DNA from 3 places in the Halomonas sp. RT37 genome. Region 2 is predicted to be linked to each of the others. Evidence: riboswitches for the same ligand, from Rfam matches in the RefSeq annotation. Region 2 holds a riboswitch; each other region holds the start of a gene.
What was found. A riboswitch is a leader RNA that binds a small molecule or an ion and turns the genes downstream of it on or off. The one in region 2 is predicted to bind thiamine pyrophosphate.
Positions count from the first base shown of each region.

Region 1 (2,810 bases), 180 kb from region 2:
TTCGCAGATGACTAACCCGCAGCGGGCAGGGCAGGCCGATGGGGGTGCAACAGATGGTGCTAGGCTGATCCTGCAGGGTCCGGTAACGGAGGTAACCATGTGCGGCCGTTTCGCCTGTTACACACCTTTTGCTCAGCTGGCGGCGCTGATGCGCTTGCCGGTGGCGCCGCGCCTGCCCGAGCAGGAGCCGCCACCTCGCTACAATGTCGCGCCGGGCACCTGGATCACGTCGCTGGCCATGGACGGGGAGGGCGTACCTTCCTTTACCTCGATGTGGTGGGGCTATCGACCCCACTGGGCCCAGGCCGGGGCGCCGGAGCCGATCAACGCCACCGTGGAGAAGGTCGCCACCTCGCGCTATTTTCGTGGGGCCTTTGCCCGCCATCGCTGCCTGGTGCCGGCGGATGGCTGGTACGAGTGGCTGCCGGGCGAGACCGGTAAGCAGCCTTATTTCTTGTGTCGTGAAGATCGCGCGCCGCTGTGGCTGGCGGCGATCTTCAGTGAAAGGGACGACGGCTGGCCGGGCCTTGCCATCCTTACCGAACCCGCCCGGGGCTGCGCGAGTGAGGTGCACGCCCGGATGCCGCTGGCGCTGGACGACGGCAGCCTTGAACCCTGGCTCGATCCTGCCCTGAGTGATCGCGACGTCATGCGCCAGACGGTGCGGCATCTACCTGCTGGCGCCTTCGAGGCATGGCCGGTCTCGACCAGGGTCAATCGGGCGGGAGAGGAAGGAAGGGACTTGATGGAAGCCGTCCAGGCACCGGGCTGAGCGTCGGGTCTGAAGCGCCCATCTGCATGCCCTGGCTGCGGTGATGTTCCAGGTGCTGCGCGGCTTGTCCGCCCCGCGCCGATGGGCTAAGGTCGAAGGCGCATGGCACGGGGTGTCCCGCACGATAGCGGGGCTGAGAAACACCCGTCGAACCTGATCCAGTTCATACCGGCGAAGGGATGTCAGCGCAGTCGTCAGTCCAGGGGTCGGCGTGCGTTCCTCGCCTCGACCAAGGACCCGCCAGATGACCCTTTCCGACGCCTCACCCGCTACCTCCGCAAGCCCGCCCGCGCTTCCCATTTCCCGCCAGCTGGTCGTCGTCACCGGCGCCGGACGTGGCCTCGGTGTCAGCCTGGCGCGCAGTTTCCTCGAGCAGGGCGCGCGGGTGGTGGTCAACTATCGACGCAGCGAAGAGGGCGCCAACTCGCTGGTAGCCGACTATCCCGAGCAAGCCCTGGCGGTGGCCGCCGACGTCTGTGATCGCTGCGCCGTCGATGCCATGTTCGCGCGTGCCCGCGAGCACTTCGGCGCGCCGGTTACCACCTTGATCAACAATGCGCTGCCGGACTTCGCCTTCAACGGCGACGCCCGCCCCGGTCCCGACGAGCTGACCTGGGAGCACCTCGATCATCAGCTTCAAGGGGTCGCCCGGGGTGCGCTGAACACGGTGCAGGCTTCGCTTGCCGGCATGCGTGAGGCCGGCTTTGGTCGCATCGTCAATATCGGTACCAACCTGTTCCAGAACCCGGTGGTGCCCTACCACGACTACACCGCCGCCAAGGCGGCGCTGCTGTCGCTGACGCGCACCCTGGCCCACGATCTGGGCCCGGACAACATCACCGTGAACATGATCTCCGGGGGCCTATTGCGCACCACCGATGCCTCCCGCGCCACGCCGGAGGCGGTGTTCGATCTGATCGCCGCCAGCACACCGCTGAGACGGGTGACCACGCCGCAAGAGTTTGCCGACGCTGCGCTACTGTTCGCCTCGCCCTGGTCGCGAGCGGTCACCGGCCAGAACCTGGTGGTCGACGGCGGACTGGTGAAGGACTGATGGCCAGCATGCACCTCAATCTGTTCATCATGGGCTGTGGCCACCACAAGGCGGCCTGGCGTCATCCCCGTTCCAGCGTCGAGCGCCTGGCCGATATCCGCTACTACGAGGAGCTGGCGCGGCTCGCCGAGCGGGGTCGCTTCGATGCGGTGTTCTTCGCCGATGGTCACGCCGCGGGCAACATCGCCGACGGTCCGCTGTGGACCCTGGAGCCCCTGACCATGCTGGCGGCCATGGCGCGGGCCACCGAACACATCGGGCTTATCTCGACCGTCTCCAGCACCTTCTATACGCCGTTTCATGCTGCGCGCATGCTGGCCTCGCTGGACCATATCTCCGACGGACGCCTGGGCTGGAACCTGGTGACCTCGATGTTCGACAGCGAGGCGCGCAACCATGGGCTCGAGGCCATGCCGAGCCACGCCGAGCGCTATGCCCGGGCGGAGGAATTCGCCAATACCGTGCTGGCGCTGTGGGACTCCTGGAGTGACGACGCCCTGGTGAGGGATCGCCAGGGCGATTACGTCGACGCCAGCCGGGTCGGTCCCATCCATCATCACGGCGAGCACTTTCTGGTGGATGGCCCGCTGACGGTGCCGCGTCCGCCCCAGGGCCACCCGGTGCTGTTCCAGGCAGGCGCCTCGGATCAGGGCCGTGACCTGGCCGCGCGCTGCGCCGAGGCCATCTACGCGGTGGCCTACGATCTGCCCTCGGCCCAGGCCTACTACAGCGACCTTCAGGCCCGGGTAAAGGCCGCTGGCAGACCGAAGGTCGCGATCATGCCGGGGCTCGTCACCTACGTCGGCTCCACCGAAGAGGAGGCCAGACGCAAGCAGCGGGAGCTCGACGAACTGTTGCCGGTGGACAGCTCCCGGCGCCAGTTGAGTCAGTTCATCGGTCAGGACGTGAGCGACTGGGAATTGGATGCCCCGGTGCCCGAGCTGCCGCCACTGGAGGCCTTCAGCGGGCCCAAGGGGCGCTACG
Region 1 covers NZ_CP098827.1:1,520,485-1,523,294, forward strand. The annotation lists gene NFG58_RS06770 (SOS response-associated peptidase) at 98-772, shown strand; TPP riboswitch at 871-969, shown strand; gene NFG58_RS06775 (3-oxoacyl-ACP reductase) at 1,017-1,826, shown strand; gene NFG58_RS06780 (LLM class flavin-dependent oxidoreductase) at 1,826-2,810, shown strand, end outside.
Region 1: linked by a shared signal. The riboswitch ahead of NFG58_RS06775 (3-oxoacyl-ACP reductase) and the one ahead of tenA (thiaminase II) in region 2 are both predicted to bind thiamine pyrophosphate.

Region 2 (14,297 bases):
TGGGGCTGGTGCTGGGGCTGATCCAGAACCCGCAGGCCTATGGCGGACGGGCCCGGCTCGTCGCCAGCATGCTGCTCGAGACGCTGTTTGCCATGCTCATCGCGCCGCTGATGATGGTGTTCCACAGTCGTTTCGTGATTCAGGTACTGAGCGGCCGCACCGTGGCCTGGGATCCACAGTCCCGCGAGGGCCGCGCCCTGCCCTGGAAGGAAGCCTTTCGCCACACCTGGCTATGGTCACTGATCGGCGCCTTGTGGGCGCTGGTGACCTGGGCCTTCACCCCGAGCTTCTTCATCTGGCTGACGCCGGTGTGGCTCGGCCTGGTGATGGCCGCTCCGCTGGTCCGCTGGAGCTCCAGCCTGAGCATCGGCCGGGCCCTGAGGCGCGCCGGCCTGTTGCTGGTCCCGAGCGAGACCCGCCCCCCGGCGGTGGTAGGCGAGCTTCGCGTCGCCGAGGCACCACCGCCGCCGGCGACCCCGGCCGAGCCGCCACGGGAAATCCCCCGCGAGATGCCGGTGCAGTCCTTTCGTGAGCACGGCACGGAATCGGCGCCGGAAGTCTCCGGCGAGAAGCCCGTCGACTGAGCCGGTGCCGTGGCACAGCGTTGTGTCCTCCCCCTCCTTTTGCATCATCCGGAGGGGGAATCCCAGCGGACTACAACACGTCAAGCATAGTGGCGTGATCCATGATTCATCTGTTTGCCGCTGTCTGGTGGTAACGCTTTGCTCTACAAAGAGCGTTCTCCAGCTCCGAATAACACACATCCGCCAGGACAACCCTTTGTCAATCTCTACTTAAAAAGCAGGATAGCCACTTTTTCCCGAACTCTTCGTTCATATGCCTGATATCATGGTCTGGATGCGCTTCCTCATCCATGGCATCCCCTACAGGCAATCTTTTACTTCCCTTCGAGAGCTCCCGCTCCGTAAAACATCCGTTGACGATGGTATCAGCAGGCTGAGCGATCAACTCGGCATTGCATTTATCATACACTTCATCGTTCATCAACTTTATTCCGGACAGGTAGCTTTCCGGAGGATAACTTCTATCATCACCTTTCTTCTGAATAGGCAGGGGATTATGTCCAACATATATCTTTTTATTGGTCACGCTCCTGATCATTTCCATGATCTTCCAGGACGTCGTACCCTTGACACTATCCTGCACGGCTTGTTTTATTACTGCTGATGAAAAAAACTTCCCAAGTTCGACAAAAAAAACTTCCATCTGAAGTCCGTAAATCAAGAATAGGTCATATTCAACGATATCAATTTCACTCTTGCCACCCGATGTATAGGTGATGGTTCTCTTTAATCTAGCTGTTTTTGGAACAAGTTTATTATCGATGAGAATCAGTCCACCCAAGCCATTACTTCTAGCGGTAAAGAAGACAAGATTATATTCTTGATGCCACTCCGGCATCAGGTCCCAGGCTCTTTTCAAAGCACCAACGTGGCTATTGCCCAGCACACAAATATTTTTCTTCATTCCTTACCTCCAAAGGCGTCGTAGATCTCTTCTTCGCAAACCAGATCATTAACTTTCTTTACGTTACCTACCCTCTTGTTTTGTTTTCCGAAAATCTCAGCGCCGAACTTTGTCCTCAGAGAAGAAAAAAAATGATTCATCACAAAATCGACACCGTGGGGGTTAACACTTCGTTGATTGGGTTCGAAAAACACCCCCTTGAAAACCGGGCTGTTGATTATTTCATACGAAGGAAAATAATCCACATAATTACAACCTCTAGCAATTTGCCCAGCCACGGCGCGCAACACTGACTTGGATTCCATTGTAGCGACGATCACGTTGTTCCTGGAGTTGGTCGCTACCAAAGGAACAGGGGAAACTGTCAATATAAGGCGTAGCGCAGGATTCTCATGACGCATTATTTCTATGGCATCTCGCAGATCATTCATCACAGAGGGATACATCTGATTCTTGAACGCATGGATACCTTTCAGGTAGGTCCCTGCTGAAGTTCCGGGACACATCGGATACTCGTAGCCGTATTCCGCATTGAACCAGCTTTCAGTCAACCCTAGGGTGAAGACAAAGAAGTCTGATGAGACGATGCATTCCCTAAACGCTTTTATTGTCTCCTCTCGAGAGAGCATTAACTCTTCTTTACTACAGAAACCCTCTGGTTCCACCACGGGGCGAAAGGGATCATAGAACCGTCCGTCCTTTTCCCAAATCTCCTCAGGCGGCTCTTTTATCCCTGTTGCCCACTCTACCCACTGCTTCAACAATGAGGTAGTGTATATATTCCCGGTTCTGGCCGAAAAAATATTGTAATTGTATTTTTTTGCATTTTCCTGCGAGAGTCCCTTGGGTGGAGTTTCTGTCGAGACCCAGTTGAACCCTCTGCTATCAAGAGCATTTCCAATATGTTGCGCAAAGCAGGAACCGAAGGTAACCACCCTACTATCCTTTGTGATCTTGAACTGTGGAGACCACAAATTGGATATGTCAAAAAACGACTTTTCGGATACAGCTTTTTTCCAGAAGGCACGGTCTGGAAGTGTCGAATATGGATTCATATTAATCACCTCAGATATAAGATATAACATCGGTCGTGAACGAACAAAATTGATAACGTCTATCTTAAATCACACATTGCCACGACGAATAGGAATGTTTACGCCAACACTGGCATCTCGTCTTCCTTTCTAAAATATTTGCATAAAAAAAGATAGGCGAAATATTTGTCTATTGTGTTGAGAAACGAGCACTGACAACGGCCCCGGAGCCCTTCATAAAAACCTTCCCCATGCACCATTTACCTGACCCACGGGTGGTTCAAAAGAGAACAAAGCAAGCATTTTTAGCTTCCATGAAAGCTCGGCGAACCAATGCTGCCAATAAAACGGGACCAACACACCTGTCACTTTCTGCCCTTCTTCACAAAGGAGTCGTCAAGCGCACAACGACTGTCAGAATATCGATAAAACAAACGTACTTTTTTCACTCTAGATTCTCTCACATATTCTCTATCAGGCAGCCGCAAAACACGCAAATACAATCCAGAGAACATCCAGGAAAAACCACGCAAATATCCCTTTAAATAACAACAAAATCGTCGAAACTTTGTCGAATTGATCAATCAGGACTCTACTTCGCCACATTTCCTCAATCGGATAAAATGCATTCTCAACCATGCGGAAACTTCTCCAGATATCTGGGCAGTTGCACTCTCGCGATATCGTGGAAACCTCCTCCCCCCAGCGGCGTATCTACTGATCGGGATCGGTTCTTGCCAAGCCGAGGTGGACTCCCTTCGAGGTCATGCTAGACTCGATCCAGACTCGCTTGACGGGGTGCCGGTGAATCCGGCTGAGATGGCGCAGGGCCAGGGTGACGAATCACCGGCCGCCAGCGCCGATCCCGTGGAACCTGATCCGGGTGCGGTGTGGCTTCACACCTTGAACCGGCGTAGGGAATCAGGCGGTGGTGCCAGCCCCTGCGCGCGCACCTCCCTCCTTTCTCGTCGCCGTGTCCTTGGCCGCCGCTCTCCGGATTCGCACCAACCGGAGGCAACATGGGCTACCGCTTTACCGATCTTGTCGACGCCTGCCGCGATGACTGGCACGCCTACATCGAACACGACTTCGTGCTCGCCCTTGGCCGTGGTGAACTGGCCGACGCCAGCTTCCGTCACTATCTGAAGCAGGACTATCTGTTTCTGCTGCAGTTCTCCCGGGCCTACGCCCTGGCGGCCTACAAGAGCCACAGCCTCGACGAGCTGCGCGGCGCCTTCGACGGCATGAAGACCATCCTCGACGTGGAACTCGGCCTGCATCTCGCCTTCTGCCGCGACTGGGGCATCGGCGAGGCCGAACTCGCCGAGCTGCCCGAAGCCCGCGCCACCCTGGCCTATACCCGCTACGTGCTGGACGCCGGCAGCCGCGGCGACCTCCTGGACCTGCACGTGGCGCTGGCCCCCTGCATGGTCGGCTACGCCGATATCGCACGAAACCTCAACGCCCGCCCGGACACCCTGCGCGGTGCCGACAACCCCTTCGACGCCTGGATCGCCATGTACGAAAGCGACGACTTCCAGGCCGCAGCGCGCCAGGAGCAGGCCTGGCTCGATGATCAGCTTGGCCAGGTGTCCGGCGAGCGCTTCGCGCGACTGTCACGGATCTTCGCCGACGCAACACGACTCGAGATCGACTTCTGGAAGATGGGACTCGATCTAAGCGACTAACACAATCAGCACCACGCTTGACGGGGGGCCGCCAGAGGCGGCTGAGATCATGCAGCGCATGGGACCCGTTGAACCTGATCTGGGGGTAACCCCGATGCCATGGCATCGCGGTGAGGACCAGCGTAGGGATCAAGCGCTCACGGCCCAGGCCACGACGCCCCCTCCTTCCTCGCGCCATGCCTACAACAACGACAGCACCCAGTGCCGTGAGAAGGACAAGCCAATGCCGCTCGATCAACCCGTTTCCTCAAACAAACCCCGCCATAGTGCGCACTTCCTGGCCGAGACCGCCCAGGTCGACCAGGCCGCGGTTGCGCCGCTGCCGGGCTCTCGCAAGGTCCATGTACAGGGCTCCCGCGACGACCTGCGGGTGCCGTTTCGCGAGATTTCGCTGTCGGCGACCCGCACCTCCGGGGCCGATGAGGCCAACCCGCCGCTCTTGGTCTACGACACCTCCGGCCCCTACACCGATCCCCAGGTCGAGGTCGACCTGCGCCGCGGGCTTGCCGAGTTGCGCCGGCCCTGGATCGAGGAGCGCGACGACACCGAATGGCTCGATGGCCCGACCTCGGACTACGGTCGCCGACGTGCCAACGACCCGACGCTCGCTCCGCTGCGCTTCGAACTGACTCGTACGCCGCGCCGCGCACGTCGTGGCGCCGATGGCCGCGCCGGCAATGTTACCCAGCTGCACTACGCCCGCCGCGGCATCATCACCCCGGAGATGGAGTTCATCGCCATCCGCGAGAACCAGCGTCGACAGGCCCTGGCCGATGGCTATCGAGGCAGCGATGAGGTCGAGCGCATCCTTGACCACCAGCATCCCGGGCAGGGCTTCGGCGCCCGTCTTCCCGAGGAGATCACCCCAGAGTTCGTGCGCCAGGAAGTCGCCGCCGGGCGCGCCATCATCCCCGCCAACATCAACCACCCGGAAGCCGAGCCGATGATCATCGGGCGCAACTTCCTGGTGAAGATCAATGGCAATCTGGGCAACTCGGCGGTGACCTCCTCCATCGAGCAAGAGGTCGAGAAGATGACTTGGGGCATCCGCTGGGGCGCCGATACCATCATGGATCTGTCCACTGGCCAGAACATCCACGAAACCCGTGAGTGGATCATCCGCAACTCGCCGGTACCGATCGGCACCGTGCCGCTCTATCAGGCGCTGGAGAAGGTCAAGGGCGTGGCCGAGGACCTCACCTGGGAGGTGTTCCGCGACACCCTGATCGAGCAGGCCGAACAGGGCGTGGACTACTTCACCATCCACGCAGGCGTGCTGCTGCGCTACGTGCCGCTGACCGCCAACCGGGTCACCGGCATCGTCTCCCGAGGTGGCTCGATCATGGCCAAGTGGTGCCTTTACCATCACCAGGAAAGCTTCCTCTACACCCACTTCGAGGAAATCTGCGAGATCTGCAAGCAGTACGACGTGGCCTTCTCGCTGGGCGATGGCCTGCGCCCGGGCTCGGTGGCCGACGCCAACGACGAGGCCCAGATGGCGGAGCTCAAGACCCTGGGTGAGCTGACCCATATCGCCTGGAACCACAACGTCCAGGTGATGATCGAAGGCCCCGGCCACGTGCCCATGCACCTGGTCAAGGAGAACATGGACAAGCAGCTCGAGTACTGCGACGAGGCGCCCTTCTATACCCTTGGGCCGCTGGTGACCGATATCGCCCCGGGCTACGACCACATCACCTCGGGCATCGGAGCGGCGATGATCGGCTGGTACGGCTGCGCCATGCTGTGCTACGTCACCCCCAAGGAGCACCTGGGCCTGCCCGACAAGGACGACGTCAAGACCGGCATCATCACCTACAAGATTGCCGCCCACGCCGCCGACCTGGCCAAGGGGCATCCCGGCGCCCAGCGCCGCGACAACGCCCTGTCCAAGGCGCGTTTCGAGTTCCGCTGGGAGGACCAGTTCAACCTGGGCCTGGACCCTGACACCGCCCGCGCCTATCACGACGAGACGCTGCCCAAGGACTCCGCCAAGGTGGCCCACTTCTGCTCCATGTGCGGCCCCAAGTTCTGTTCCATGAAGATCAGCCAGGAGGTCCGCGACTACGCCCGCGACAACGGCCTGGAGGGTGACGGCGACGCCGTCATGGCCGGCATGGAGGAGCGCGCCCGGGCCTTCCGTGAACAAGGCGCGGAGCTCTACAAGGAAGTCTGAGACAAGCCACTCCCCGGCGCATCCCCGGGCAGCGTTCGACTGCCCGGGGATGCACGTCTTGTACGCCTGGTCCCAGTTCTGCCGCACAAAGTTAGACAAAAGTCTAACTCGAAGATTCATGCACTTGACGCTCATCACGGCTTCGTCGGATCCACCAGCAAAGCCGTTCGACTACCTCCCCAGGCCAGTTATTCGCGCCCCGGGGCGGTGCTAGATTCGCCGCCATCCCACGCATTCTCGCCTCACCAAGGCGTCTTTTCTGGAGATGGCATGAAAGCCCCGATTCTGGTGATCAACTGCGGCTCCTCTTCGATCAAGTTCGCGCTGGTCGATCAGGCCCCCGACGCTCCCCGACTGTCCGGTATCGCCGAGCGCCTGGGTAGCCACGAGGCTCGCCTCAAGCTTGTAGACGAACACGGCAGCGCCCGCGAGGTCTCGCTTCCCCGAGCGACCCACGCCCTGGCGCTCAAGACCATCCTCGAGCACCTTGACGTCCACCGGCCCATCGGTATCGGCCACCGGGTGGTACACGGCGGCGAGCGCTTCACCGCCGCTACCCTGCTCGACGACGCCGTGGTGCGCACCATTCGCCAGACCATCAGCCTGGCTCCCTTGCACAATCCGGCCAACCTCGACGGTATCGTCGCCACGCGCCGGCTGTTCGAGGATCTGCCTCAGGTGGCGGTGTTCGATACCGCCTTCCACCAGACCCTGCCGCCCCACGCCTACCGCTACGCCATCCCCGAAGAGCTCTACAGCCGACACGGCATCCGTCGCTACGGCTTCCACGGCTCGAGCCATGCCTACGTGACCGGACGCCTGACAGAAGTCAGCGCCCGTGGTGAAGGCGGCTGGCTGATCGCCCACCTGGGCAATGGCTGCTCCGCCACTGCGGTATGGGCCGGCAGGAGCCTGGACACCAGCATGGGCATGACCCCGCTGGAAGGCCTGGTGATGGGCACCCGCAGCGGTGACGTCGACCCCGGCCTGCACCTGCACCTGGCGCGCCAGCTAGGCATGTCGCTGGAGGGCGTCGATCAGTTGCTCAACCAGAAGAGCGGACTGCTGGGGCTGTCCGAGCTGACCAACGACATGCGTGAGCTCGAACAGGCCGCCAGTGAAGGTCACGCCGGCGCGAGCCTGGCCATCGAAGTGTTCTGCTACCGCCTGGCCAAGTCCTTGGCGGGCCTGGCCTGTGCCCTGCCCCGGATCGACGGCATCGCCTTCACCGGCGGCATCGGCGAAAACTCTGCCCTGGTGCGCGCCCGGACCCTGGGCCACCTGGAGGCCCTCGGTGTGCGCCTGGACGCTGACGCCAACGAGAGCCTCGGGCGTGGCGAGGAAGGCCAGATCCACGACCGAGGCGCCAGCTCGGCGCCGGAGATCCGCGTCATCCCCACCGACGAAGAAGGCTATATCGCCAGCCAGACCCGGGAATTGATCGCGAGCCAGGCGTCCACGCCAAAGCTCGAGGAGGTTCTGTGAGCACCCAGTCCCGCACGCTGCTGCTGATCCCCATCGACGACGGCGTCGCCCTCACCTCCGCCGGCCTCGGCCTGCTTCGTGCACTGGATACGCTAGGGCTGGACGCGGGTTTTCTGCAGCCCTTCAGCCAGTCCGAAGGTGGCGAGCAGGCAAGTGACAACGACGAACGCGCCCGCTCGCTGGTGGCCAGCACCCTGGGCATAGGTTCGCCGCGTCCGATCTCGCGCCAGACACTGGAGCAGTATCTCGGCCGCGACGATCGCGATGGTCTGCTGGAACTCGCCGTGGAGCGTCACGCCCGCGTCGCCCGCCCTGCCACCGGCAAGGCACCGGCGCTGATCGTGGTGGAGGGCGTTCGCCCACTGCCGCGAAACGCCTACGCCTTCGACCTCAACGTGCGCCTGGCCAGTGCCCTCGACGCCCAGGTGGTACTGGTCGCCGATGGCCAGATCGCCGATCCCCAGGAGCTGGCCAAGCAGTTGCAGTTCCATCGCCAGAGCATCGACGCGGTGGGTTCGGTGCGTACTCTGGGTGCCATGCTGATGCGACTGCCGGGGGACGGCGACGGCTCGGCCATCGACCAGACCCTGGCCTCGGTCAGCGAGGTCGAGGCCCGCGCCCATCGCCAGCACTGGCAGCAGCAGCTCGCCAGCGGCGCCGATCTGACCCTGCCGGTGGTCGCGGCGGTGCCCTACCGGGCCTCCCTGACCGCACCGCGAGTGGTAGACGTGGCCCGTGCCCTCGATGCCAGGATCCTGCACCACGGCGAGGCCGATCGCCGCCGCGTCGCCCACTCGACGCTGGGGGCCCGCAGCGCCGAGCACCTGCTCTACGCCCTGCGTCCCGGCGAGCTGATCGTGTCACCCGGGGACCGCGACGACACCCTGCTCGCGGCGGCCCTGGCCACCATGAATGGCGTGCCCCTGGCGGGCCTCCTGCTGACCCACGGCGAGTCACCCAGCCAGCAGCTGATCGACGTCTGTCGCCCGGCGCTGGCCTCGGGGCTGCCGGTACTCTCGGTGGACACCGACAGCTACGCCACCGTGGCCCGGCTCACCGAGATGTCCGGCGGCATCCCGGTGGATGATCACGAGCGCGCCGAGGCCATCTGCGCCTTCGTCGCCGATCACCTGGATCGTGACTGGCTGCTGGCACTGATTCACGACGACGCCCAGCGCCGCCTGTCACCGGCGGCCTTCCGCCATCAACTGGTCAGCATGGCCCAGCACAAGCGTCGGCGAATCGTGCTGCCCGAAGGCGACGAGCCACGCACCCTGGAAGCGGCCATCCTGTGCCAGCGTCGTGGCATCGCCAACTGCGTGCTGCTGGGCAAGCGTCGCGCCATCCTCGAGGTGGCCAAGGCGCGTGGCCTTGAACTGCCCGACGACCTGCAGATCCTCGACCCGGACGCCGAGCGTGGTCGCTTTGTCGCACCCATGGTCGAGCGCCGGCGTGGCAAGCTGACCCCGCTGACCGCCGAGGCCCAGCTTCATGACAGCGTGGTGCTGGGTACCATGATGCTCGCCGAAGGCGAGGTCGATGGCCTGGTCTCCGGCGCCGTGCATACCACCGCCAACACCGTGCGCCCGGCCTTTCAGCTGATCAAGACCGCCCCCGGCTACGGCCAGGTGTCGTCGGTGTTCTTCATGCTGCTGCCCGACCAGGTGGTGGTCTACGGTGACTGCGCGGTCAACCCCGACCCCGACGCCGAGACGCTGGCCGAGATCGCCCTGCAGAGCGCCACCAGCGCCGAGGCCTTCGGCATCGAGCCGCGGGTCGCCATGATCAGCTACTCAACCGGCGAGTCCGGCAGCGGCGCCGACGTCGACAAGGTCCGCGAGGCGACTCGCATCGCCAGGGAACGGGCGCCGCACCTGGCCATCGACGGCCCGCTGCAGTACGACGCGGCGGCCATCGCCAGCGTGGCCCGGCAGAAGGCACCGGAGTCCCCGGTGGCCGGTCGCGCCACGGTGTTCGTGTTCCCGGACCTGAACACCGGCAACACCACCTACAAGGCGGTCCAGCGCAGCGCTCGGGTGGTCAGCATCGGCCCCATGCTTCAAGGCCTCAACAAGCCGGTCAACGACCTGTCCAGGGGCGCCCTGGTGGAGGATATCGTCTATACGATTGCGCTGACCGCGATCCAGGCCGGTCAGTAACGACCAGCACAGCGCCACAGACCGTCAGAAACGCCGAGGCCCCGGGAGTACCGGGGCCTTGGCATTTGTGTGGGCTTTGGCCCGGGACCGCTCGCTACCACTCGGCGATGCCGGTATACAGGCACACCAGCACCAGCCCAAGCAGGAAGACGGTCTCGGCGACCATCAGGATGACGGGCTTCCAGCCGACCACGGCGAGCTTCTGGAAGGAGGTCTTGATACCGAGTGCGGCGATGGCGGTGACCAGGCACCAGCGCGACAGGTCGGTCATGCCCTCGACCATCACCTGGGGGATCACACCAAGGCTGTTGATCAGCACCAGCACCACGAAGGCCACCAGGAAGCTCGGGAACATCGGCACCTTGCCGCCTTCACCGCCACGGGCGCGGCGAAACAGCAGCATGAACACCATCACCGCCGGCACCAGCATGGCGACCCGCAACAGCTTGACGAAGGTTGAGATGTCGCCGGTCTCGTCGGAGATCATATAGCCGGCACCGACCACCTGGGCGACGTCATGGATGGTGCCACCAAGAAAGATGCCGGCCTGGGTGTCGGTCAGTTCCAGCGCGCCGACCAGCAGCGGGTAGAGCACCATGGCGGCGGTGGACAGCGTCGTCACGCCAACCACGGTCAGGATGGTATTGCGCTCGGCGATCTCGTTGCGCGGCATCGCCGCAGACAGTGCCAGCGCCGCCGAGGCGCCGCAGATCGCCACCGACCCGCCGGTCAGCAGCCCCAGGTCATTTTTCAGCCCCAGCAGTCGCGCCAGCACGCTTCCCGCCAGAATGGTCAGCACCACCCCGGCGACCACCGTCACCACCGGGCCGATCCCGAGTTCCGCCACCTGCTCCAGGGTGATGCGTACACCCAGCAGGGCAACACCCAGCCTGAGGATGGTGCGGGCGGCAAACTCCACCCCCACCAGGCAAGGGCCCTGCTCGCTGAGAAAGTGCAGGGTCATGCCGAACAGCAGTGCGTAGAGCAGGGTCGGGCCACCGTAGTGATCGGCGATAAAGGTGGTGGCCAGGGCAATGGTGATGCAGATCAGCACCCCCGGCATGCGCTCCCGGGCGGGCTCCAGATGGCGACGCCATCCGGTCACGGGCGTCTCGGGCTTGGCGTGTGTCGTTGGCTGGGACATGGGCGTCCTCTCGTTTATTCGTTGTTCGCGTAGCAGGGGTCGCGCTCAGCGGGTCAGCCGATGACGCGCTATTGATTTGATCCTGGCCCAGCCCGCTGTCGCGACGTTAGGGCCAGAGCGCGGCCTCGAGTAAGGCCAGGCCCCGATGGCATCGATCCGCCGTCGAGATTCCAGCGCTGCACGTCAGGCGACGCGCGCCTGGGCACGGCGATCGGCCTTGATCATGTCCGCCGCGCGTTCGGCGATCATGATGGTCGGGGCGTTGGTGTTGCCCGAGACGATGATCGGCATGATCGAGGCGTCCACCACCCTCAGGCCCTCGAGACCGTGCACCCGCAGTCGGTCATCGACCACCGCCAGGTCGTCGTGGCCCATCTTGCAGGTGCCCGCCGGGTGGTAGATGGTCTGACTGTAGCGCCGGGCGGCCTCGAGCAATTGCTCGTCGCTCTGATACTCCCGCCCCGGCACGTATTCATCGGTGATCACCTCGGCAAGCGGTGCCTGCTCGGCGATGCGTCGCGCCACCTTGATGGCGTCCACCGCCACGCGGCAGTCTTCTTCGGTGCTCAGATAGTTGGGCTGGATCGAGGGGTAGACGGCGGGGTCGGCGCTGGTGATGCGAATACGCCCCCGGCTGGTCGGACGCAACTGGCACACCGAGGAGGTGAAGGCCGAGAACGGATGCACCCCTTCGGCCGGCTTGTCCGCCGACAGCGGCTGCATATGGAACTGGATATCCGGGCGATCCAGGCCCTCCCGCGACTGGGTGAAGATGCACACCTGGCTGGCCGCCAGGGTCAGCGGTCCGGTGCGGGTCAGGGCGTACTGGGTGCCTACCGCCAGCTTTCTCAGCGGATGACGCACCTCGTCGTTGAGGGTGCGACAGGAGGTCTTGAACACCAGCCGGATCTGCAGATGGTCCTGCAGGTTCTCGCCGACGCCCGGTAGTGCGTGGTGGCAGTCGACGCCGACCTCGGCCAGGTGGTCGGGGTCCCCGATGCCGGAGCACTGCAGGATCTGCGGCGAGCCGATGGCGCCGCTGGACAGCAGCACCTCGAGCCTGGCGCTTGCCCGATGGGTGCTCTGCCCCTGGCGGTACTCGACCCCGACCACGCGCTTGCCCTCCAGCAGCAGCCGCTGACAGTGGGCTCGCTTGACCAGGGTGAGATTGGACCGCTTGAGCGCCGGACGCAGAAACGCCTTGGCGGTCGAGCAGCGAAAGCCCTTGTAGGAGGTCTGCTGGAAGTAGCCCACGCCTTCCTGGCTGGCCCCGTTGACGTCGCGGTTCTCGGGAATTCCCGAGGCCTTGGCCGCCTCGATAAAGCGTTCGGCGATCTCGCGGCGCAGGCGCAGATCCGAGACCTTCAAGGGCCCGTCGGCGCCGTGGTAGTCATCGGCGCCTCGCTCCTGGCACTCCGACTTCTTGAAGTAGGGCAGCACCGAGTCATAGTCCCAGCCGTCATTGCCAAGCTGCGCCCAATCGTCGTAGTCCTCGCGCTGACCGCGGATGTACAGAAGCCCATTGAGCGAGCTTGACCCTCCCAGCACCTTGCCCCTGGGCCACTGCAGCCGGCGACCGTCGATGCCCTCGTCGGGATCGGTGAGGTAGCACCAGTCGGTGGCCGGATTGTGCATGGTCTTGAAGTAGCCCACGGGCACGTGGATCCACGGATTCCAGTCGGACCCGCCGGCCTCGAGCAGCAGTACCGACACCTCGGGGTCCTCGCTCAGGCGGTTGGCCAGCACGCAGCCGGCGGAGCCCGCCCCCACGATGATGTAGTCGAAAGCCTCTGGCGGTGGTGTTGTGGTTGTCATGTCGCTCACTCAATCGAGACGTTTTGTCTCAATTGATACTAGACAATTTTCTCAAAATATCAATATCGAGACAAAAAAACTCATTTTTATTGATCTATTCCCGAGAGACTTCTAAGGTGTGGTCAAGGCCCTTTGTCGGGCCCGGTGCCAGGCGACGATCGCCAAGCGCGAACGCCCCGGCACTCCCCTGCATCCCTACACCAAACACAAGACTGGGAGCCTTCCATGAGTTCACGCCTCTTCTCATCAGACGTGTCGCGCCGCGACTTCCTGAATATCTCGGGTCGCTTCGGCATGACCTCCACGCTGCTGGCCGCCAGTGGTCTGGGTGCTGGCCTCACCGCCTCGAGCCTGGCCCGAGCCGCCGACGCCGAGCAGCAACGCCGCTATCAGACCGAACCCAAGTTCCAGCTGCGCTTTGGCGCCTCGGGCTTCAACGAGCGCAATCTCGATATCCAGAAGTCCGGGCAGCTGTTCTTCGCCCGTGACGTCGAGGAGCGCACCAACGGCGCCATCCGCGTCGAGTTCATGGGCTCCAACGAGGTCTGCAACCAGCTCGATTGCGTCAGCAAGGCCCAGCAGGGCATCGTCGACATCTTCTCGGCCTCGACCCAGAATTCCGCCGGCGGCGCGCCCTACCTGAACGTGCTGGACTTCGCCTACATGTTCCCGAGCGTCGCCTCGATGTTTCACTTCTTCTACGACCCTCGCAGCGAGGCCCTGCTGCGCGAGCCGATGCGCCAGCGCCACAACCTGCAGTTCCTGTTCACCCACTGCGACCTGCGCGGGCTGATGATGGGCCAGAGCTGGGCCGACAAGCCGCTGGTGGACAGCCTCGAGGTGCTGCAGGGCACCAAGAACCGCGTCACCGGCACCCAGCTTGGCCGCATCGCCATGGAACAGCTTGGCCTCAACCCGGTCCCGGTGGCCTGGGAAGAGACCCTGGACGGCCTGCGCCAGGGCCTGCTGGACGGCGCCGAGACCTGGATGAGCGCGGTGGCTTACGCCGGCATGGCGCCGGTGGTGTCCCAGGCGGTCGACCTGCGCTTCTTCGCCGGTACCGAGCACACCGCCATGAACCTGTCGAAGTTCGAGGCGCTGGATGCCGAGCTGCAGGATCAGGTGATGGAGTCGGCCTACGCCGCCCAGATCTTCACCCAGGGCATGAACGAGGCCGGCCGCTACCAGATCGTCGGCGCCACCGAACACCCCGCCGCCGGCACCGTGTTCGCCGAGAACAACGTGCGGGTGGCCCCGCTATCCGACGAGATCCGTGCCCAGGCCGAGCAGCTATGCGCCCCGGAGTTC
Region 2 covers NZ_CP098827.1:1,333,829-1,348,125, reverse strand. The annotation lists gene mdoH (glucans biosynthesis glucosyltransferase MdoH) at 1-584, shown strand, start outside; gene NFG58_RS06000 (hypothetical protein) at 784-1,488, opposite strand; gene NFG58_RS05995 (GSCFA domain-containing protein) at 1,485-2,543, opposite strand; TPP riboswitch at 3,307-3,460, shown strand; gene tenA (thiaminase II) at 3,542-4,210, shown strand; TPP riboswitch at 4,222-4,356, shown strand; gene thiC (phosphomethylpyrimidine synthase ThiC) at 4,434-6,386, shown strand; gene NFG58_RS05980 (acetate kinase) at 6,657-7,871, shown strand; gene pta (phosphate acetyltransferase) at 7,868-10,030, shown strand; gene NFG58_RS05970 (putative sulfate exporter family transporter) at 10,125-11,174, opposite strand; gene NFG58_RS05965 (choline dehydrogenase) at 11,358-12,989, opposite strand; gene dctP (TRAP transporter substrate-binding protein DctP) at 13,215-14,297, shown strand, end outside.

Region 3 (14,297 bases), 190 kb from region 2:
CCTTGAGCACGCTGTCATAGTTGCTCTGGTTGTTGGGCCACTTGTTGGGGTCGTCCTTGGTGGCGCTGCCCCGAGCCGAACCACCACCAGCGCCCGAGCCGCTGGCGTCACCGGCCGAATCCAGCCCGCTGGTACCGCTGCTGCCCGCCTTGGCTCCGGCCAGGGCGAGGTTGGCTACCACCCCGCCGTTATTGGCCTCGACCAGCAGATCACCTCCTACGGTGATGCTACCGCTGGCGCTGGCTGGCGTGGTCACACCACCGATCACCGCTCGGGTGTCGCGCTCCATCACCGAGACCACCGCCGATACACCGACGCCAGCGCTTTTGCCGGAGGCGACGCTGCCGCCGATACCAAAGGCGTAGGTGTCGTCGTTGGCGCCGACCCTGAGCGCCGGCCCGCTGGTCCCATCCACCGAGACGGTACCAATGTTCAGCGATACCCCGTCCTGAATCTGCGCCAGGGTGGTGTTGTCGACGATATTGGCCACTGAAGTGGCGTTGAAGGCCACCTTGTCGGCCTTGCCACCGGACACCGCCGCCCCGATCAGCAGGGTGTCGCTGTCGGCGCGCACGTCCAGACTGCTGGCGACCAGCGCCACACCTGTCTCGATGACCGCACGGGTATCCCCGCCGAGCAGATGCACGCCGATGGAAGCACCGATGGCGCTGCCATCGGACTGGATGCCGGCGAACCCGGACTTGATAGTATCGATATCGCTCTTGAAGGCGTCACGCCAGGCCTCGGCGCTGGCCTCGTCGGCGCCGGCAAAGGTCGGCAGGCTGAGATTGCCGACCAGCGACAGCAGGTGGTTGTCGCTGCGAGCGATGACCTCGACCTGCTGCTCGTCGCTGGGTGTGACGCTGGCCACATCGGTGGCGCCCCCCAGATTGATCCGGGCACCCTCGCGGATGCGGGCCTCGCTATCCTGATTGACCAGGAAGACGTTGGCGGCACCGGCGATGGCGAGCTTGCCCCCCTCGGCGGTGGCCACGGTCCAGCTGTCGAAGCTGCCGCTGATCCCCAGATTGCCGGTAGTAAAGGCGTTGAGCGCCTCGACGAATTCCTCGATACGGGTCTGCAACGGCGAGCTCAGGGCGGTCCAGCGGCTGTCGTCGCTGAAGTCTTCACTGGCGAGATCCACACCGCTGACGTCGGCCCCCTCGAACTGATAGATCAGGCCGGCCTCGCCCCCGCGCTGGTGGTCATCGGCTACCAGCACCTTGTCGCCGTTGGCCAGGTCTGCCGTACCTTCCGCGCTTGCATGGTCGTAGGTGCCATCGAGTTCACCCAGGGCCTTGCCCGCCACATACAGGTGACGCCCCCACAGGCTATCCATATCGACGCTGTTGAGGCTCTCGGCGGTGACGCTGATGGCATCGCCGGCGTCCAGGTCCACCAGGCCCTCGACCACCGCATCGGCATGGTTGTTCTGCAGCGCAAAGACGAAGCCGCCGGCGACACCGACATCGGCTACCTGGCTGTCTTCCTTCTGATCCTTGGCGCTGTCGGTGCCCTGGACCTCGGACTCCGCCGCGGCGTCTCGCAGCTTGCCGATCAGGGTGTTGCCCAGCACCTTGTCGGTGAAGCTCTCTTCCTTTTCCTTCTTGTTGGGGTCGACGCCGGTAGCCGAACCCTCTGCACTGACCGCCGGGCGGTGGGCGCTGGTGGCGCTGACACTGACCGCGCCGGCCACCTCGATGTCGCTGCGCTGGGTGGCGATGGCGCCCAGTCGCGTCACGCTGGTGCCAAGGCGGGCCTCGGCACGATTGATGTCCACCGAGACCGCCAGGGCGGCGGCCACGTCCAGGGCGTTCTTCTGCTGGCCCTGGGATTCCTTGAAGTGCTCGCCGATGGAGGCAGGCCCGCGGTCGGCGATGCCTTCCTTGATCTTGTCACCGATGACGCCGCTGAGCGCCTCCTGAAAGTTGCCGATCACCGATGTCGGCGACAGGTCCTCGGCGCTGGCCGTGGCCCCGTCGACAAGGCTATCGGGGCCACCACCGGGGGCGGTACCGGCGCTGGCGCTGGTACCGCCGTGGTCTTCACCCTGGGAGGTCTCGGCGCTCAGTGTCAGATCGCCGCCCACACTGACGTCACCGGCCAGTTGCGCCTCGGTGTTGCTGGTCTCGACGTTGATCGCCAGGGCGATGCCGACCTTGCCCTTGTCAGGGGCGGAACTGGCGGAGGTCTCGTTTTCCTCCACGCTGGTCGCCGCAACCACCAGATCATTGCCTGCACTCAGGCTGGCGTCTTCCCACACCATCACCCGGGAATCGCTGACCAGCACGCTGACCGCTACCGCGCCGGCCACGCCCTTGAGGCCATCCGGTTCAGCAGAGACGCTCTGGGCGGTGCTGACACTGCTGCTCAGGTTGATGTCGTTTGCGGCGCTCAGGGTACCGTGGACATGCACACTTGAGCGGGTGATCAGGGTGCTGACCGACACGCCCAGGCCCCAGGCCTTGCTGGCGCCCACCTCGGTACTGATGTCGAGCTCGGAGGCGACGGTGATGTCCCCGCTGGTGGCGGTGATGACCGCGTCAGAGCCGATATCGATGGCGACCTCGGCCACCATCACCGAGACACTGCCAAACAGCGACAGCCCCTGAAGGAAGTCCAGCGCCGTATCGATGCCCTGGTCGAGGAAGGCCACGCCGGTGCGCAGGTTGAACCAGTCGCGATCGGGATCCACCAGACGCGCATCGATGGTTACGTCCCCGCCCTTGAGCGTGGCCTTGTCGATATCCACCGACAGGTCGAACAGGCCCACGTCGACCAGGCCATTGGCAGGCGCCAGCAGGGGTTGAAACAACTGCGCGCCAAGGTGCAACTCGCCGCTACCGGCATCGATCACACTATCGCCACCGATCGTCAGCTCACGCGCCAGGATCGACAGATCGTGTCCCAGCGTCGGATCACTCATGCTCAGATCGACGTTGTCCAGGGTCAAGGCACCGTCGGCACGCAGCTCGACACTGCTGTCCAACGTTCTGGTCACGTTGGACAGGGAGGCGTCGCCATCCCAGTAGCCCACCAGGCTGGCGCCCCCAATGACGGTCACGTCGTCAAGCCGGGCGAGACTCCCCGCCGCCAGTTCCACCTCGACCTGATCGCCGGTCTCGGCGTTCACGAGGGTTCCGGTCGCCGCCTCGGCGATATCGATGGCCAAAGCGCCGGTAAAGGCAGTGGCCGTCAAGGTCTTGTCGGCGCCTCCGGTCAGGCTCAGACGCGCCGCCTCGATCCCGGACAGCGTGGTTGTGGCCGAACCAACGACCAACCCGCCATCGGTCAGCGTCATGGAGTCGCCCGCCGCCGCCAGCAGGCTGTCGGTGCCGGCGCCGCCGTCGACACTGGCGGCGCCGGACACGACGACGATACGGTCATCGCCACGGCTACCGGTCAGGGTGTCGCTACCCCCGGTACTGGCGTCCAGCACCACGCCAGTCCCGCTCAAGGCGGTGCTCAGCCATTTGTCGGCACTGACGCCCATGCCGAGTGCATCGGTCAGGATCTTCGCGGTGGCGTCGGCGCTGACGGCGAAGCTCGCGCTTCCCGTGGTGGTGTCGGTGACCACAAGACGCCCGCTGGCACCATCGAAGCTCGCGGTCAGGCCCTCGACGTTGTCCAGCAGCACCAGCAGGTCGCCAAGGGTGCGGGCGTCGGCCACATTGAGCGCCCGCGTCTCGCCGTTCTGCAGGGTGAAGCTCAGGTGCGCGCCGGAGTTCTCGAGTTCGCTACCGGTGACGTAACGCGCCAGATAGGACTCGTATTCCGCCTGGCTGGCAAAGTCTTCTGCACCGGGAATCGCATCGCCCAGCGCCGAGAGGAAGGTCTCGATCTCGGCGTTGGAGGCGCCGCCCGCGGCCATCAGCGCAGTGACCCGGGTCTGCTCGCCGACCCCGTGCCAGCCGCTGGCATCGAGGGTGTTGGCGCCGGCGTTGCCGACCAGCGTCAGCGCCTCGATATCGCGATAGCTCGAAGCGGTCCCGCCGTCGATGCTGAAGCTGTCCCCACTCACATTGACGGCGTTCTGGCCATCGGCAAGGACGATTTCCAGACGATCCTGGCCGACGCCGCCGCGGATCTCGTTCTGCCCAGCCCCGGCACGAATGACGTTATCCCCGGCTACCGCCACGAACTGGGTCGTGGCCTCGCCACCGATCATCAGGTCGTTGCCGCTGCCCCCCTGGAGATAGACACTGCCGCCAAAGCCGCTGGCGTCGAGCACGGTGTCGCCAAACTCGGCACGCAGCATGCCATGCTCGATACCGGCCAGGCTGTCACGCCCGGCTTCCCGAGCGCGCACCTGGGTCGAGGTCACCGTGGCGCTGGCCCCGGAAGCTCCCAGCGCCAGACCACTGCCGACCAGCGCCTTGGCGAAGGAACCGTCGTCGGCCACGGCCATGAAGTCGCCGATAAAGCTGACGCGCCAGCGCACCTGCTGTTCTCCAGCAGACTCGAACAGCTCGCGGGCCACCTGCAAGTTGCCTTCGCCCACCGCAGACAGCCCCTCGAGCGCCTGCTGTACCGCCAGGGCGTCGGCATCCCAGGCCAGCGCGTCTGTCTGTTCGCCGGCGAAGTGAAAGACCACCGTCTCACCGGCGCTGCGCGACCACACCAGCTCGCGCTCCTCGGCGACGTCGCCGCGCACCAGGGTGGCGCTACCGCTACCACCGAACAGACGCAAGCTGTGGGAAGTACTGCCCAGCACCGAGTCGCTGCCGCTGCCACCATCGAGGCTGTTGCTGCCGCGATTGCCGAACAGCACGTCGTCGCCGACACCCCCGACTAGGGTGTCGTTGCCACTGCCGCCCAAGAGTACCGCATCGCCGGCGCCGGCCTTGAGGGTGTTGTCACCGGCGACACCCTCCAACTGAACCGAACCAGTGAAAGCAGAAGCGTCCAGCATATTGGCAGAAGCACCGCCCACCAGGGTGGCGAGTTCGACGTCGCCCAATACCCAGTCAGTCCAGCCGGTCACGCTCAGCGCGGTATCGGTCAGGGTAATGTCGGCGTCGGCGCTGGCCTCGATGCGGTCGTTGCCGCCACCGGCCTGGACACTGCCGCCCCCGGCGCTGAGCACGAATCGGTCGTCCTGCGCGCTGCCGACAAGTTGGCTATTGCTGGCGCCATCCAGGCTCTGGAAGGTCACGCCGGAAAGCGAGTAGCCGCTGGCGTTCAGCGTCTGGCCGGTCCCCGCGGCGGACAGCACCAGTTCCACCGGCTGGCGCTGGAAGCTCAGGCTGCCGTCGCCGGTGGTGACCGTCGCGGTGGCGCCAGCGCTGGTCAGGTTGATGTCCCCGGATGCGCGCTGCACCACATAGGTCAGCTCGGCCTCCTCGGGGGTGAACTCACTGCCCAGCTCGCTCTGTTCGAAGCGATCGCTGCCGCTCACCGACACCAGGGTACTGCGACCGGCGCCGGCCTTCAGGGTGTCGTCGCCGCCGCCCCCGACGATCAGGTTGTTGCCATTACCCCCGTCGAGGATAGTGTCGACCTGCGAGGTGACATCACCGATCAGGCGGTCATCGCCGCCGGTACCGATAACGTGATTGAAGCCGTCGATACCGACGAAGCCGGTGGCCTTGCCGGTCCCCAGATCGACCTCTACCGAGTTGGAGAAGTCGCTGAAGTCGAGGATCTGGCCGGCCCGACCGTCGAGTCGGTCGATGCCGTTGAACGCGATATTGCCTAGCCCCAGACTGCCCTCGTCGTAAAGCGACCAACGCGCCCCGTCCTGGCTGCTCGAGAGCCGGTGCTGGGCGGCATCGTCCGTGGGTGACAGCACGCCGTCGTCGCCCTGGCGATAGGAGGCGGCGTTCACCGTCTCGATGCCCGTGAAGCTGAGCCAGCTATCGTTGCGCGCCGCCGTGGTGGTGCTCGACCAGTCCACGCTGCCCGACCCATCGGCGCTCACCTGCCACTCGGTGTTGCCCTGGATGCCCTCGATGCGATCATCGCCCTCGCCCCCCGCGAAGGTGATGGTCAGCCCCTGGCTATGCTCGAGTGCCAGAACGTCGTCGCCGTCGCCGCCCTGGAAGCTCACCAGCAACCCATCCGCCTGGCCCAGCAGGCTCTGGTCCACGCGCAGGATGTCCTGGGCGTCGCTGCCCTGGATGACCACGCCGCCACTGGCCTTGGCCTCATCGAGGCCGCGTGAGGCCACCACCTGACTGACGCCTTGCTCGTCGAGTTCGACCACCTGCAGCACCTGCTGCTGGTTCTCCTCGACCACCCGCAACGTCATCTCGGCGCCACCGGCCACGCTGGCAGTCAGCGGGTCCGCCGACATCAGCATGCGTGGCTCGAGTCCCTCGAACACGAACCGGGACGGCTCTGCCTGGGCACGACGAGCACGCCTGGGCTGGCGGAGAAGACGAGCGATCAATTCGGACAGAGGCTTGCGCTGGTGGCGACTCATGGGGGGACTCCGGTGGCGAAAAACGTCAAGAGGCGCATCGCGGCGACGATACGCCCCCTGATCTCGGTCGATCAGTGAACGGGAGTGTCCTGTTCGGCGTCGGACGCGACCGCCTCCTCGGCGGGGTCGCCCTTGGCCAGAGCACCCAGCCGCGAACCACCCTGCGCCTGACGGCTCAGTCGATTGAGATTGCGCAGCGACTGCAGGTGGACGTAGAGCAGCTCCAGTTCGTCACTGTCCAGCAGCGCCTTGAGGCTGTCCTCAGGCAGCGCCTTGAGCTTCTGACGGTTGACCGCCTGGAAGCCGGTCAGGGTGCGCTGACCACCTTCCGGCAAGCGAATCTGGGCCTCGACCGACTCGAGCAGGTCGAGCTCGACCAGACGGGCGCAGAAGGCGCGGGTGCGCTGGAAGTGCGCCTGATAGTCCTGAAGGAAGTCCAGCACCTTGCCCAGGTACTGGGTCTGCTCACCGTCGGCGTCGAAGAAGCGCTCGCCGCGACCGTCACGATTGAGCCCTTCGTAGTCATCATCGATGCACAGGGTGAAGGTCTTGTCGTTGTCGGCGGAGGCAAACACGAAGGGATAGCGGCGGAAGAAGGCCGGCACGTACTCACCGCGCCACTGGCCTTCACGGTCCACCAGCAGATTCTGGTCCTGCTCGAGTCCCAGCACGGCGACCGGCAGCACCCCGTCGTCGGCCTGGGTGAAGACGATCGGCAGGTCGGTGGCGGCGGTCGGAAATTCGGCCGCCATCAGCGGCACCGAGTTCACCCCGCTGGCAAAGCCGAAGTCCTTGCCGACCTTGAGCGACAGCTCGCCATGCTTGTCGCGGGTGATCGGCTGAACGTTGCGATAGATAAGAAGTTGAGTCGCCATGAAAGAGTCCTCTAGTACTTGAGTGTCGTCCCTGGGCCTGGACGTCAGCGCCATTGCGCGGCCAGCGCGCCGGTGGAAGTCGGGGAGACCAGTGTCACCCCGTGGTAGAAGGTCACGAAGGGTTCGCCTTTCGCATCGAACCCCAGAGAAAGGTTGCTCAGCGGCTTGTCGCCGTGGGCGGCGATCCACTCGATCGCCTGTGCGCGCGACGTACAGCGCCACTCGCGAGCCAGCGACAACAAAAGGCCCGCCAGTTCGCCCAGACGTATCTCGGCCGGATGTAGATGCAGATTGAGGGAATCACGACCGGTATCGCGACCCTGGCGCCGTTCCTCGATCCTCACGGTCAACGGTGGCCAGGGCTTTCGTGCCAGCGCGTGGCTGACCTCGAGCTGTTCGATCACGTCACCGACGAGCGGGGGCATCGCCGCAAGCGTGCTCGCCAATGCATGGCGCACCGCCTCGGCGCTCTCGAGCAGGACATAGTCGGAGACACTGGCGTCGACGCCAGGGCGCCACTTCCACGCCTGGTACAGCGGGAAGCGACGCCCCGGCAGGGCCTTGTCCGGCAGCGGCGCTTCCCAGTACACCTTGGTGGTCGCGGCCTCCAGCCCGAGATGCAGATAGTGCGCCATCGTCTGCGTCGACAGTCCGGCGACGAAGGCCCTCCGGTCGCCAGGCGCCAGCGCCAGCGACTCCAGCAACCCCTCGAGGCGCACCGCCAGATCGTCGGCGTCAACGCCCTCGAGCGGCACACTGTAGAGCCTGCGCTGATGCGCCCAGCGGGCGGGAGCGCACTTGACCGAGCGCTCGGCACTGTAGGGACGCGCGAGGCTATCGAGCCAGGACTCGATCAACGCCTGACGCTCGGCGAAGGGCCGGGGTTCAGTGCTGGAAGGCAAGGAGGTCCATCCGGTCATTCATATGGGCGTCGATCTCCGCCAGGTCTTCGCCATTGATGACGCCGGCGGCATGCTTCAGCCGCAGCACGCTGATCAGGTAGTCGTAGCGCGCACTGGCAAGTTCGCTGCGGGCGAAGAACAGATCGCGCTCGGCGTCGAGCAGTTCGAGCACCGGCATGACACCGGATTCATAGGCCACCTGGCGGTATTCGACGATGCGCTGGTTGGCGCTCAAGGACTCGCTCAGAGCCCTGACCCGGGACATGGCGGTGACGATACCCTCGAAGGCCGCACGTATCTCGCGGTCGAGTTCTCGCCGCACCTGTTCGAGTCGAGCCTGCCCTGCCTCGATCAGACGGGTTCCTTCGCGCACCTCCGACGACACTCGCCCACCGCTGTAGACCGGCACATCGAGGCCGACCCGAATGGTCTGGGTCTCGACCTCGCTGCCGCCGCCGAACAATGAGCCCTCGGTCTCGTCGTTGTCGTAGTCGAGACTCAGATCGAGGGTCGGATAGTGACCACCACGACTCACCTTGACCTGCTGATTGGCCACTTCCACCGCCAGCCGTGCGGCTGACAGACGAGGATTACGCTGCATCGCCAGCTCGATCCAGGCCTCGACTGACGACGGTTCCGGGCTCGCCAGGGTCAGGTCCTCATCGACCAGGCTAAGCTCCACCGGACGCACGCCGCTGACCTCGGCCAGGGCATTGAGGGCATCGCGCAGACGGTTGGCCACGTCCAGCTCCCGCGCCTCGACCTGCAGAAAGCGCGCCTGGGCGTCGAGCAGATCGATCTCGCGAATCAAACCGTCCTCGAAACGCGCCCTGACCTGCTCGAGATTGGTCTGGACCTGCTTCTTTTCGGCCTGCAGGAAACTCAGGTTTTCCGACAGGGCGAGTACCGCAAAGTAGCGTTCGGCCACCCGCAGGTAGAGATCCTGGCGCGAGACCTCGAGCTCGGACGCGGCCTGCTGGATCTCCAGCTTGGCCTGGCCAAAGGCTGCCCAGCGGGAATAGTCATAGATCGACTGCTCGAGCGAGACACCGTAGACGGTGGTCGGGTAGGACGTGCTGCCGCTGCCGTAGACCTCGTTGTCGGTACTGACGATGTCCTGGGAGATCTCGCTGCGCTCGACATTGACATTGATCTGCGGCAGCAGCGCTGAGCGCGCCTGATAGTAACGCTCATCGGTGGCCTGCTTACCATGAAAGTCGGCCTGAAACTGAGGATCGCTGTCCACCGCGAGCTCGTGAAGTTCCAGCAGACTTTCTGCCAGCACGGACGGAGCAAGCAGGCACGCCCACCCGCCCAACGCCAGGCCGAACGCAAGCTTGTTGAGATGCATGATGATTTTTCCCCTGCGCACCGGTGGGACAAACACCGGCATTACGCAACTGCTTTGTAATATTTTATTAACAACGGATGTACGATATTACCCACATCTTTTGTAGGAACACAGCTCCTATCTACTCTTTTGCAGGCAACATGATCAACGCAGTATCGACGCAGTAGGAAACTACATCGCAAAAGATGAGAAAGTTCATACCCGCTATCGCATTCCGCAACCGAAGGGAATCGGGTAACACATTGAAACCTGGAAAGTTCAGGAACTACGCCTAGGCAGGAGGCACTCTTCGGGGCCGAGGGTGTGGTGAAAATCCCGTGACGGGAAGGTGATGCCAGGGCCTGCCAGCCGCTGTCACCTCAGCCCAGCCACCTGAGATTACCCAACCACCCACACTGGGCCTTTCAGACTAGACCGCAAGCACGAGCAAAGTCCTACGTCAGCGATGACAACGCTGCACCTGGCGACACCTGGGCACTATTCATCCTGGCTGGCAATGCGGTTGCGACCACTACGCTTGGCGCTGTACAAGCGCCGGTCGGCGCGCTCGAACAGCGGTGCAAATCCCTCCCCCTTGCGATACTGGCTGACGCCGATGCTGATGGTGATGCGAATCGTCTGTCCATCCGACAGGGTGATTTCCCCCCCTTCCACCGCACGACGCACCCGCTCGGCCGCCTTGATCGCCTCGGGCAAGGCGGTGCGCCGCATGACCACCACGAACTCCTCGCCGCCGGTGCGCGCCACCAGATCGCCATCACGCAGGCAGTTGGCTACTGTCTGCGCCAGCCAGGTGAGCACCTGGTCACCGGCCGAATGACCGAAACCATCATTGACCTGCTTGAAGAAGTCGATATCGACCGCGGCCAGCGAGAACACCATCCCGCCACTGTCGCATTCCTCGATCAGGCGGGTGACGTGGCGATCCAGCTGGCTTCGATTGGGGAGTCCGGTCAAGGCATCGGTCATCGCCTGGTCTTCCAGCTGATCACGTTCGAGGCGAATACGCTCGACCTCCATCTCGTTGGAAATGACACGTTCGACGGCCCCGACCAGTAGCCGGACCAACTCGATGTCGACCTCACTGAAGGCGTGCCGGCGCACCGACGGACTGGAGAAGTTCAGGGTTCCCCAGACCTTGCCCTGGATCCGCAGCGGTGCACCGATATAGGTCTCCAGCTGAAAGTTCTCGTAGCAGGGGTGGCCCTTGACTCGCTCGTCCTGCCCGGCGCGGTGGGTATGGAAGACGTCATCGGCGTCGAGGGTCAGCCGACAGTAGGTGTCACCCAGTGCAAAGCTATCGCCGGCCCCTACTGGCGCATTATCCGAGGCCGCCCAGCGCACCGTGTAACGCTCCCCCTCGACCTGACTGACCAGCGCGATATCCAGCCTCAGGTAGCTCAAGGCGTCACGCAGCAGCATGTCGACGATCTCTGATACTCCGATATCGGTGCGATTTACCCCGGTATGGACATCCCGTAACAACTGGATCATCGAGCGATACTCGGAGACGTCCTGGATGATGGCGTAGAAGCCCATCACTTCATCTTCCACCAGGTCCGGCAGATAGTGGACCTTGAAGTAGATCTGGCGACCATCCTGGAGCACCAGGGAATCCTCGTAGCTGACCTCCTGCCCCGCCAGCGCCAGATCGAAACGTGGCCGGATCTTGGCGTAGGAGTCTGCATCGAGCACCGAAGACACCGGCTGCCCCATCAGCGCCTCGGCAGGCAGGCCGATGAAGTCGAGGTAGGCACGATTGTTGAAACGGAAGCAGAAGTCGCGGTCGACGTAGGCCACCATCACCGGCAGGTGGTCGGCCATCCGCGCGATGACACCGCGGCTTGCCTTCTGCCGAGCCGACAGTCGCAGCACCAGCCCACCATCGGCCAGGCGACAGCAGCTACCATCGCCCATTTCCAGCGGCATCGAAGGCTTGGCAGCGTGAGCGGCACCCCGGGAGACCCAGGCTTCAGCTACTGCCGCGGCCTCGCCAGGCAGCTCTGCCAGCCCCCGCCCGATCCAGACGTCTCCAGGCTCGCCCAGCACGCGCACGGCATCACCGACCACGTCGTGCACCTGCAACTCCGGCGTCAGGCGTACCAGCACCGTTCCGGACGACACCAATGCCTCTTCCACCCAGGCAAAACGCTCCATGAGGACATCTCCTTGCGTAAGCCCTGCCCTGGACCGGCAGCAGGTCAATACCCTGGCGGCTCGCGTGCCGTCTTCTCTAGCCTATGAAAAGATGCTTATAGATGCCGGATTATTTCGCTTGCCCGCTTCCACGCTATGCTGGCGTGGCCGACACCGCCGCGGGAGCTGCCCATGATCCACCAGGACCTTGTCGCCATCGAACACGCCCTGACGCTGGCCAATCGCGGGGATACCAGTTGGCTGTGCACACGCCTGGACACCCCTGCTCCCGCCTTCCCCCACCTGAGCGTCACCAGCGATGCCGATGGCCCCGGGTACGCCGGACAGCCCATCTTGCTGACCCAGGCCCGGGGCGGCGGCGCCTGCCTGGTCAATATCGACAACAACGCCAACGATGGCACCCCCTGTCTGGTCGAGCGCCTGTCACCGAGCAGCGAGACCCTGGTGCACCTGGAGGTCATCCATGCAACGCTCGCCGGCCAGCCATCGCTGATTCGCCGCGTCAGCCTGGGCAGTACGTCCATGAACCTGCAGCGACCCACGCCAACCAGTCCGCTGGTCCAGATCGGCGACGACGTCGTCGAGGTGCTGATCCAGCCGGCCTTGCGTCTGGTACTGACCGGCCACTCTCCGGTCAATGCCGACCTGGCGCGCCAGGGACAACGGCTCGGCTTCGAGGTCATCCTGTGCGCCCCAGACCACCCCGACACGCATCACTCGACAGCGCCCCTGCCGGCAGGCGTCGAGTTCCAGCGCGCGCCCGCGGCTCCCTTCCTGCGCGGCGGCGGCGGGCACCGACGCACCCTGGTGATGGACGCCACCGACGCCTCGGCCATTGTGCGAGCGAGCCGCGAGGCCTGCTGTCATGGCTATCTGGCGATGGCTGACATCGATCCACGCCGGGCGGCAAACTGGCTTTACGATGGCTGGCACAGCCTGCGCACCTCGCCCACCGTCTGACGCCCCGTCGCTGCGGCCAAAGCGCCAATTGACAGCCATCGGAGGCGGTCCTACGCTGTGCGCATTCCTGGGGGAGCCTGACGGCTGAGATTCCGCATCACGCGGTAACCCTTTGAACCTGATCCGGGTCATGCCGGCGAAGGGAAGGATGGTTGCGTTATCTCCTCTTTCTTCCTGTCCGCCGCTCGTCCCGCCTGTCCACCGGTCCCTGCGGACAACGACAAGAAAGAGGTCTTCTTTCGATGATGCTCGATCCCACCTGGACGGCGCTGTGGCTTCTGCTGTGCGCCGCCATCTTTGCCATCCCCGGCCTGATCTATGCCCGACGTCGTCAGGGCGGCCTGGATGACTACATCTCGGCTCGCAACAGCCAGAACACCCGCGCCACGGTGTTGACCCTGGTGGCCACCACCCTGGGCACCTGGATCCTGTTCGGCCCCGCCCAGGCGGCCACCTGGGGCGGCATCGGCGCGGTACTGGGCTATGCGCTGGGTTCCATGGTACCGCGCCTGGTGATGATCCCGCTGGGACGACGCATGCGTGAGCTGATCCCCGAAGGCCACGGCCTTACCGAGTTCGTGATCCATCGCTACGGGCGCACCATGTACGCCTTCACCCTGACGATCATGCTGTTCTATCTGTTCATTTCGCTGGCGGCAGGCCTCACCGCAATCGCCCATATGGTCACCCTGCTGGCGCCGATCCCTCTGTGGCTGACCGCCTGCGTAGTGATGATCGCGACCCTGCTCTACACCTTCTACGGCGGCCTGCGCACCACCATCTTCACCGACAAGGTACAGATGCTGGTGATCCTGCCGTTGCTGGCGCTGCTGCTGGTGTTCGGCTGGCAGGCCGCCGGCGGCGTCGCGCCGACGCTCGAGGGCCTGCAGGAACGTGCGCCCCAGTTGCTGGATGTCACCGATGCCGGTGGCCTGCGTGCCGGCCTGACGTTCTTTATCGCGGTGATGCTGACCGGCCTGTTCTACCAGGGCACCTGGCAGCGCATCTACGCCGCCCGGGACAGCAAGGTGCTGCGGCGGGGCTTCTGGATCGCAGGGCTGTTCAACTTTCCGGTGATCGTGCTGATGGGCCTGTTCGGCCTGGCCTTCGTCGGCCTCGGGCTCGAGGGAGACGGTTCGGTGGCGCTGTTCAGCGTGCTGCTGTCCGAGGTGCCGCGGTGGTTCGCCCTGGCCTTGATTCCGCTGGGTCTGGCCCTGGTGATGAGCAGTGCCGACACCACCGTCAACGCCACCTCCAGCATCATCGCCGTCGACATGCACCGGCTGCTGCCCCAGGCCAGCGAAGCCACCCTGATGCGCCTGGCACGCTGGCTGATCGTCGCCGCAGCGGTGCCGGTGACCTGGGTGGCGGCCCAGGGCTACAGCGTGCTCTATCTGTTCCTGCTGGCGGACCTGCTGTGCTCGGCGGCGGCCTTCCCGGTGTTCTTCGGTCTGTTCAATCGCCGCTACGACGGGCGCAACGCGGTCCTCAGCACCGCTGCAGGTCTGGTCGCCGGGCTGGCGATGTTCCCGTCCCCCAGCGGCGGTACCGCCACCCTGCTGGAATCCTTCCTGCTGGCGGCCTTCGTGCCGGTGCTGGTCTCGCTGGTGCTGATGAAGCTGCTGCCA
Region 3 covers NZ_CP098827.1:1,523,775-1,538,071, reverse strand. The annotation lists gene NFG58_RS06815 (LEPR-XLL domain-containing protein) at 1-6,424, opposite strand, end outside; gene NFG58_RS06810 (SapC family protein) at 6,496-7,299, opposite strand; gene NFG58_RS06805 (hypothetical protein) at 7,344-8,201, opposite strand; gene NFG58_RS06800 (TolC family outer membrane protein) at 8,185-9,552, opposite strand; gene NFG58_RS06795 (diguanylate cyclase) at 10,030-11,709, opposite strand; gene NFG58_RS06790 (hypothetical protein) at 11,881-12,669, shown strand; TPP riboswitch at 12,729-12,831, shown strand; gene NFG58_RS06785 (sodium:solute symporter family protein) at 12,912-14,297, shown strand, end outside.
Region 3: linked by a shared signal. The riboswitch ahead of NFG58_RS06785 (sodium:solute symporter family protein) and the one ahead of tenA (thiaminase II) in region 2 are both predicted to bind thiamine pyrophosphate.